3 regions of the Actinoplanes friuliensis DSM 7358 genome follow, and region 3 is predicted to be linked to each of the others. Evidence: riboswitches for the same ligand, from Rfam matches in the RefSeq annotation. Region 3 holds a riboswitch; each other region holds the start of a gene.
What was found. Region 3 has a riboswitch for cyclic di-AMP ahead of AFR_RS07170 (C40 family peptidase). Riboswitches for the same ligand answer to the same signal wherever they lie in the genome.
Positions count from the first base shown of each region.

Region 1: it holds a riboswitch for cyclic di-AMP, as region 3 does, so the genes downstream of both, AFR_RS20330 (C40 family peptidase) here and AFR_RS07170 (C40 family peptidase) in region 3, are expected to answer to the same signal.
Region 2: it holds a riboswitch for cyclic di-AMP, as region 3 does, so the genes downstream of both, AFR_RS19020 (LysM peptidoglycan-binding domain-containing protein) here and AFR_RS07170 (C40 family peptidase) in region 3, are expected to answer to the same signal.

Region 1 covers NC_022657.1:4,405,808-4,408,063, reverse strand. Annotated here, with positions in the region: gene AFR_RS20335 (aminoglycoside phosphotransferase family protein) at 1-259, opposite strand, end outside; gene AFR_RS20330 (C40 family peptidase) at 331-1,320, opposite strand; cyclic di-AMP (ydaO/yuaA leader) riboswitch at 1,335-1,469, opposite strand; gene AFR_RS20325 (M56 family metallopeptidase) at 1,604-2,256, opposite strand, start outside.
Region 2 covers NC_022657.1:4,125,180-4,127,435, forward strand. Annotated here, with positions in the region: gene menC (o-succinylbenzoate synthase) at 1-686, shown strand, start outside; cyclic di-AMP (ydaO/yuaA leader) riboswitch at 773-958, shown strand; gene AFR_RS19020 (LysM peptidoglycan-binding domain-containing protein) at 961-1,506, shown strand; gene AFR_RS19025 (DprA-like winged helix domain-containing protein) at 1,585-2,256, shown strand, end outside.
Region 3 covers NC_022657.1:1,555,567-1,557,822, reverse strand. Annotated here, with positions in the region: gene AFR_RS07180 (hypothetical protein) at 1-338, shown strand, start outside; gene AFR_RS07175 (DUF3817 domain-containing protein) at 356-682, shown strand; cyclic di-AMP (ydaO/yuaA leader) riboswitch at 891-1,029, shown strand; gene AFR_RS07170 (C40 family peptidase) at 1,063-1,998, shown strand; gene AFR_RS07165 (sigma-70 family RNA polymerase sigma factor) at 2,072-2,256, opposite strand, start outside.

The DNA.
Region 1 (2,256 bases), 2.9 Mb from region 3:
CACCGTCGAAGAAGGACAGTGCGGCCGCCTGGTGCACCAGGTCGTCCGTCGAGGGCACGCCCAGCTTGAGCACCGCCGGCGAGCCGTCGGCCCGGCGCACGGGTGCCACCCAGCTGAAACTCAACGGGTACGGGTCACCGGCGGTCAGCCCCCAGTCGTGGGTGACGGCGTCGATCAGCGCCGGGAGGCCGGCCAGCCACTCGCGGCCGGCGTCACCCCAGTTTCCGATGATGTTGCGGGTGAAGGCGGCGGGGAACATCGGGCCATTCTGGTACACAGAAAAAGCCGCCACGTCAGGTGGCGGCCTTTCTGTGTGCGGTGCGAACCGGGTCAGCCCGGCCGGCGCATGCCGGTGATCGCCCCGCTGCGGTCGATCGACGCCATCCGCACATGGTCTCCCGTGTGCGGCGCGTGGACCATGGTGTTGCCTCCGACGTAGAGACCCACGTGGTGGACCGGACTGCCGTAGAAGATCAGGTCACCCGGCTGCAGCTCACTGCGGCTGACCGCCCTGCCCGCCCCGATCTGATCACCCGTGAAGTGCTCGAGGTGCACTCCGACAGCCGCCCACGCCACCTTGGTGAGACCGGAGCAGTCGTAACCGCTCGGCCCCTCGGCGCCGAAGATGTAGGGCTTGCCGATCAGCGAGCACGCCTTCTGCGCCGCCCGGCCGCCCTTGGAGTTGTCGTAGTCGACCGGACAGGGGCCCGTCCGGAACGCACCGCCCGAGCTGCCGCTCGCGCCGTACGCCCTGATCCGCAGTTTCTGCAGATCGTCGACCTTCTTCTGAATGTCCTTCTTCTGCTGTCCCAGCAGCTTGTCGCGTGCCGCGACGGCATCGGTCAGGGTCTTCAGATCACGCTTGTCACCCGCGAGCTGGTCGCGCAGCTTGGCCACACCCGCGATCGACTCGCGCTGGTGCCGGCTGAGCTGATCGAGGAACGTGAGCTTCTCGGTCAGACCGGTCGGCGAGCCACTGACGATCATGGCCTTCACGGCGTTGGGCGAGCCCTGCATGTAGGCCTGCCCGGCCATGTTGCCCACCTGCGACATGGCCAGATCGACCTGCAGCTCCAGCGGTGCGAGCCGCTTGTCGATCTTCTTGAGCTGGGCCCGGTTCTTGATCAGCTGGTTGTGCACGTCGTTGTACTGCTCGATCACCGGTTCCAGCTTGTTCCACTGCTCGTCGATCTGCTTTTCGATGTTCGACGGCGACGGTGTCGCATGTGCCACCCCGGGAGCGAGAAGAATCCCGACCGCGGCGACGGCGCAGGCGATGCCGCGCAGAATTGCGGCGCTGCGCGCCTCAATCCGTTTCACGTAGGTGCAGTGTCCTTTCTTCCCTCGGCCGCCGACCGGGTTAGCTGACGGGTTCGGGCGGGAAGCGCGCCCGGCCACGGTGATGCTGTGGCTTGACCCCTGGTTCCTGGGTCCCCGGCTCGTGAACGACGATTAGGCGGTGGCCGTCAGTTCGCCCGGGATCGGACGAGGGGGGACTGAGCGGCCGGGCACCACCGTACTCCCGATCAAAGCGTTAGAGAACCCGGCGGTATAGGGACACAGAACGCATAACGCCGTGTGACGCACCGTAATTAAGACGGACTTAAAGGGGCCACGCCGAGAGCGCACGGTCGAGCCAGGGCACCACCAGGATCACGGTCGGTAGCACCAGCAGGCCTGCGGCCAGGGTGGCCGCCAGCACCGTCAGACCCTTCGACCGCGGGTCCGGCCCGTCGAGGCGTTCCAGCCGCCGGCGGCGATCCGCGTCCGCGCTGCCCACCTCGGCGGGAGCGTCCGGGCTGACCGCGTCGCTGAGCAGCGCGAGGGCCGTCCGCAGCGGCGCGGCACCGGTGCTGCGCCGCGCCGCGTCGTCCGCGACCATCTCCAGCAGCAGGTGGACGGCGTCGAGCGGCGCACGGCTGCGCAAGGGCCGGGGCACCGCCCGGTAGAACGCGGTGAACGACTCCATGACCACGTCGTGGCGGTGCCGCAGGTGGGCCTGCTCGTGCGCGATCACCGCCGACACCTGTTCGGCGTCGAGGACCTGCAACGCGCCACCACTGAGCACCACCCGCGGCGAGCGCCCCGGCAGGCAGTACGCGAACGGCAGCGGCCCGTCGAGGACGCGCAGCCCCTCGGGCACCTCGGCCGGCAACGCGCCGTGGCGCTCCGCGGTGTCCAGCAGGTCGACCAGCAGCCGGTGCCGGGCACGGCGGGCCCGCGAGCGGCGACTCACCTGCACGAGCGAGACCACCA
Region 2 (2,256 bases), 2.6 Mb from region 3:
AGCTGCTCGACGCGGTCGGTGGTTATCTCGACGCCGGCTACGTGCGGATCAAGCTGAAGATCGAGCCCGGCTGGGACGTCGAGCCGGTCCGCGCGGTCCGCGAACGGTACGGCGACGACGTGCTGCTGCAGGTCGACGCGAACACCGCGTACACGGTGGGGGACGCCCGGCATCTCGCCCGGCTGGACCCGTTCGGGCTGCTGCTGATCGAACAGCCGCTGGACGAGGAGGACATCCTCGGGCACGCGGAGCTGGCCAGGCGCATCAGCACGCCGGTCTGCCTCGACGAGTCGATCACGTCGGCGCGTACGGCCGCCGCGGCCATCACGCTCGGGGCGGCGGCGATCGTCAACGTCAAGCCGGGGCGGGTCGGCGGATACCTGGAGGCGCGGCGGATCCACGACCTGTGCGTGGCTCACGGCGTACCGGTGTGGTGCGGGGGGATGCTCGAGACCGGTCTGGGGCGGGCCGCGAACGTCGCGCTGGCGGCGCTGCCGGGCTTCACCCTGCCCGGCGACACCTCGGCGTCCGACCGGTACTACCGCACCGACGTTACCGAGCCGTTCGTGCTGGAAGAGGGGCATCTGCGGGTGCCTACGGGGGCGGGGCTGGGCGTCTCTCCCGTACCGGAGATTTTGGATGAAGTGACCGTCTCGACCGAGTGGATCCCGCTGGGCTCGCACTGAGAAGAAGCTCACGAAAGTCGCTCAGGGCTTGGCCGGCGGCCTTCGGGGGTGGCTAACGTCGGCCCGGTCCGCTGACGTGGACCCCGCGGTCGGTAACGCCGAATCCTGCCGCCGACCGGGCCGGGACCTTTATCGAATGGCATGGAGCGGGGGACCCACACGTTCCCCGGCACGCGCTTGCCGCGTGCCTCGGGGTGAAGCCGCGCACCCGGCGGCCGGGCAACCTCAGCCCGAACCCGACAGCTGACCTCGCAGGCGTGGAGGTTGTACACAAATGGCACAGAATCACCAGCGGTTCCTGCGCGCCCTCGGCCTGATGGCGGCCGGCGCAGCGGGCACGGTCGCGATGCTCGGCCCGGCCACCGCGGCCGAGGCGAAGTCCGGTGTGAACTGGGATGCCGTCGCGAAGTGCGAGTCCGGCGGCAACTGGAAGATCAACACCGGCAACGGCTACTACGGTGGCCTGCAGTTCAGCCGCAGCACCTGGAAGGCGTACGGCGGCGGGAAGTACGCGAGCACGGCCAACAAGGCCAGCAAGGCGGAGCAGATCCGGATCGCCGAGAAGGTGCTGGACGGGCAGGGGATCGGCGCGTGGCCGACCTGCGGCAAGAAGGGCAAGACCAAGGCCAAGTCCTCGTCGTCGTCCGCGCATTCCTCGGCCCGGACTTCGCACTACACCGTGAAGCCGGGTGACACGCTCGCCTCGATCGCGGCGGCGAAGCACGTCAAGGGCGGCTGGCGGGCGCTCTTCAAGCACAACCGTTCCGTGCTCGGTGGCAACCCGAACGTCATCGTCCCGGGTCAGCGCCTGGCGCTCTGAGATCCGGCCCGGCTGCCCTTCCTCCGTGGGGCAGCCGGGCCCTCCCTTTCTGTCGCACCCCCTCTCTATGTTGTGCGCATGGTTTCGGCGGCGTACTCCTACCTCGGGTCCTCGGCTCTCACCGACGGTCTGACCCTGCAGACCTCCGGTGGCCCGGCGGCGCATCCCCGCTTCTTCACGGGCTTCCTGAACGATCCCGGTGCGGCGGCGACCGGTCTGCTGGCGGTGGCCGAGGTCGCGCGCAGCCGCTACTTCCGCCCGGTCAGCCCGGCCAGCCTCGATCCGGTGGTGACCGCGGGGTCCGACCGTCTGCGGTTCGAGTCGTTCTCCGGCTGCTGCGGTGTCTACGCCCGCCTCGACGTGCTGCCCGCGGGCATCGACGGTGAGATCACCGCGCACGGCACCACCAATGTGGACGTCAACGTCCCGCTGCAGCGCGCGCTGACCCGTGTCGGCCGCGCCGATCCGCTGCACCTCGCGGTCGGCCCGGACGATCTGACCGTCACGACCTTCGACGGGCCGCTCGTCGAGCGCAAGGTGCCGCTGCCGTCGCGCTGGCTGCGCGGCTTCGCCGAGGCGCAGGTGCTGACGTCGCGGTTCGACCCGCGCGCCGAGGTCGGCATCGCCGACGCACGAGCCCTGCTCAACCGCCTGCCCGCCGGTGACCGTTCGGTGCTGTGGGCGGTGCCCGCCGGCCGCAGCCTGCGGCTCACTTCCCGGCCGGTGCCCGGGGCGGTCTGCCTGCCGGGC
Region 3 (2,256 bases):
GGTGGCAGTTCAGCCGCGCCACCGACGGCAACACCCTCAGCTGGGGTTACACCTTCGAGTGGCCGGTGTTCGCGGCGTTTGTCGTCTTCATCTGGTTCCGCGAGGTCCAGCAGGAGCGCCGCGCCTCCCGGGCGGTGCCGGAGGAAGAGCCGGGCGAGCCGGAGCAGGCAACGGTGCAGAAAGACGGACCGGTGACCGTACGCCGCCCGGTCCGCGTGCCCGTGGCCGCCGCGGCGCCCGCCGACGACGACCCCGAGCTGGTGGCGTACAACGACTACCTGAGCTGGCTGGCCGCCCATCCCGGCGCCCGGCCCGGCGATTACCCCAGGACCAGTTGAGACAGAGGACGTGGATCGTGCAGGGAGCCCTCACCCGTTACCGGATCATCGCCTGGATCGTCGGCGTGGTCCTCATCGTGCTCGTCGTGATCGGCATGCCCCTGAAATACGTGGGTGACAACGACACGGTCGTGGCCGCGGTGGGTCCCTTCCACGGCTTCCTCTACATGGTCTACCTCGTGGCGACCTTCGACCTGAGCCGGCGCCTGAAGTGGCCGCTCGGGCGGATGCTGCTGGTGATGCTCGCCGGCACCATCCCCTTCTTCTCTTTCTGGGCAGAACGGGTTGTTACTCGCAAATGGGCCGGCACCGAGGTGCAGACGCCGCCCGCCATGGCAGAGTAGGCAAAAGTAACGCTCTGAAAGGGCTTTGTCGCCGCCCGTTATCGGGATCATTCACATATATGTGATCATTGGCGCAAGTCACTCTCCCGGCTCTTGTGTTAATGCCGAGCGCCGATAAGTTAATGCGGTTGGTCCGGTCCGCAGCCACACCCTCGGTGGCACCGGCCAGCGCCGCTGAATCCTCGCCGGCGGAAAAGACGGCCCCGATCCCCCAGGGCCGCCACTTCCGCCATGACGAACCGGGGAACCACCGAAGCAGCACCGGGGTGAATCCGCGTCCGCGCGGTAGGGCATTCTTCCGAGCCCGAATCCGACAGCTAACCCGGTAAGCGGCCACAAGCGGAAGAAAGGCCCGCACGTTGCCACACGCCCGCACGACGATGCGCGCTCTCGTGGTCGCCGCCCTGGCGATCGCGATCAGCGGCACCACCGTGACGGCTGCCCAGGCGGCACCGTCGACGAGTGAACTCACCAAGAAGATCGACAAGGCGTCCGACCAGCTCGAGGACGTCGTCGAGTCGTTCAACAAGATGAAGCTCAGCCTGAAGAAGACCAAGGCCGAGGAGAAGAAGCTCGCCGAGTCGGTCGGTCCGGCCAAGGCAGCCCTCGTGGCCGCCGGTGGACAGATGAAAACACTCGCGTCCTCGGCCTACATGACCGGGAACGTCGGCACCATGAACGTCGTGCTCGAAGGCGCCGACAACCTCATGGACCGGATGAGCATCCTCGAGCAGATCTCGCGCAGCCGCAGCCGTGACATCGCGGAATACACCGCGACGACGCAGAACTACACCGAGCGTCAGGCCGCACTCAAGGCGACGCAGGACAAGCAGGCCGCCGAGGTCAAGGAACTGTCCGATCGCAAGAAGAAGATCGAGGCGGACCTCAAGAAGCTGTACTCGATGCGCACCGCCGCGTACGGCTCACCGACGGAAACCGGCAGCAAGTACACAGGCAGCATCCCGAAGATCGCGGGCTCGGCGGGCAAGGCGGTGACGTTCGCGTACAACGCCATCGGCGTGATGTACGACTACGGCGCCGACGGTCCCAACGGCTACGACTGCTCGGGCCTGACCTCCGCCGCCTGGCGGGCCGCCGGCAAGTCACTGCCGCACAACGCCGCCGCGCAGTACAGCGCGACAACACGGATCAGCCGTTCGCAGCTCCAGGCGGGCGACCTGGTCTTCTACCGCAGCAACGGCCACGTCGCCATCTATGTCGGCGGCGGCCAGATCATCGACGCCTCCCGCGCGGGTCAGCCCGTCAAGAAGCGCACGATCGACATCATGACGCCGAACGGCTACGGCCGGGTCTAGGCGCCACAGCAACGGCAAAAGGCCGGTGTCCCCGCTCGGGGCACCGGCCTTCTGGTGTCGGTAGGTGGTGGAGTTACGCGGCCTGGAGGCCTTCGGCGCGGGCGAGCTCACGCAGCCGGCCCAGCGCCTGGATCTCGAGCTGGCGGATCCGCTCCCGGGAGAGCGAGAAGCGCGACGCCACCTCGGTCAGCGAGTGCTCGCGACCGTCCTCGAGGCCGTACCGGGCGCGCATGATGCCCGCCGACCGGTCGTCGAGGT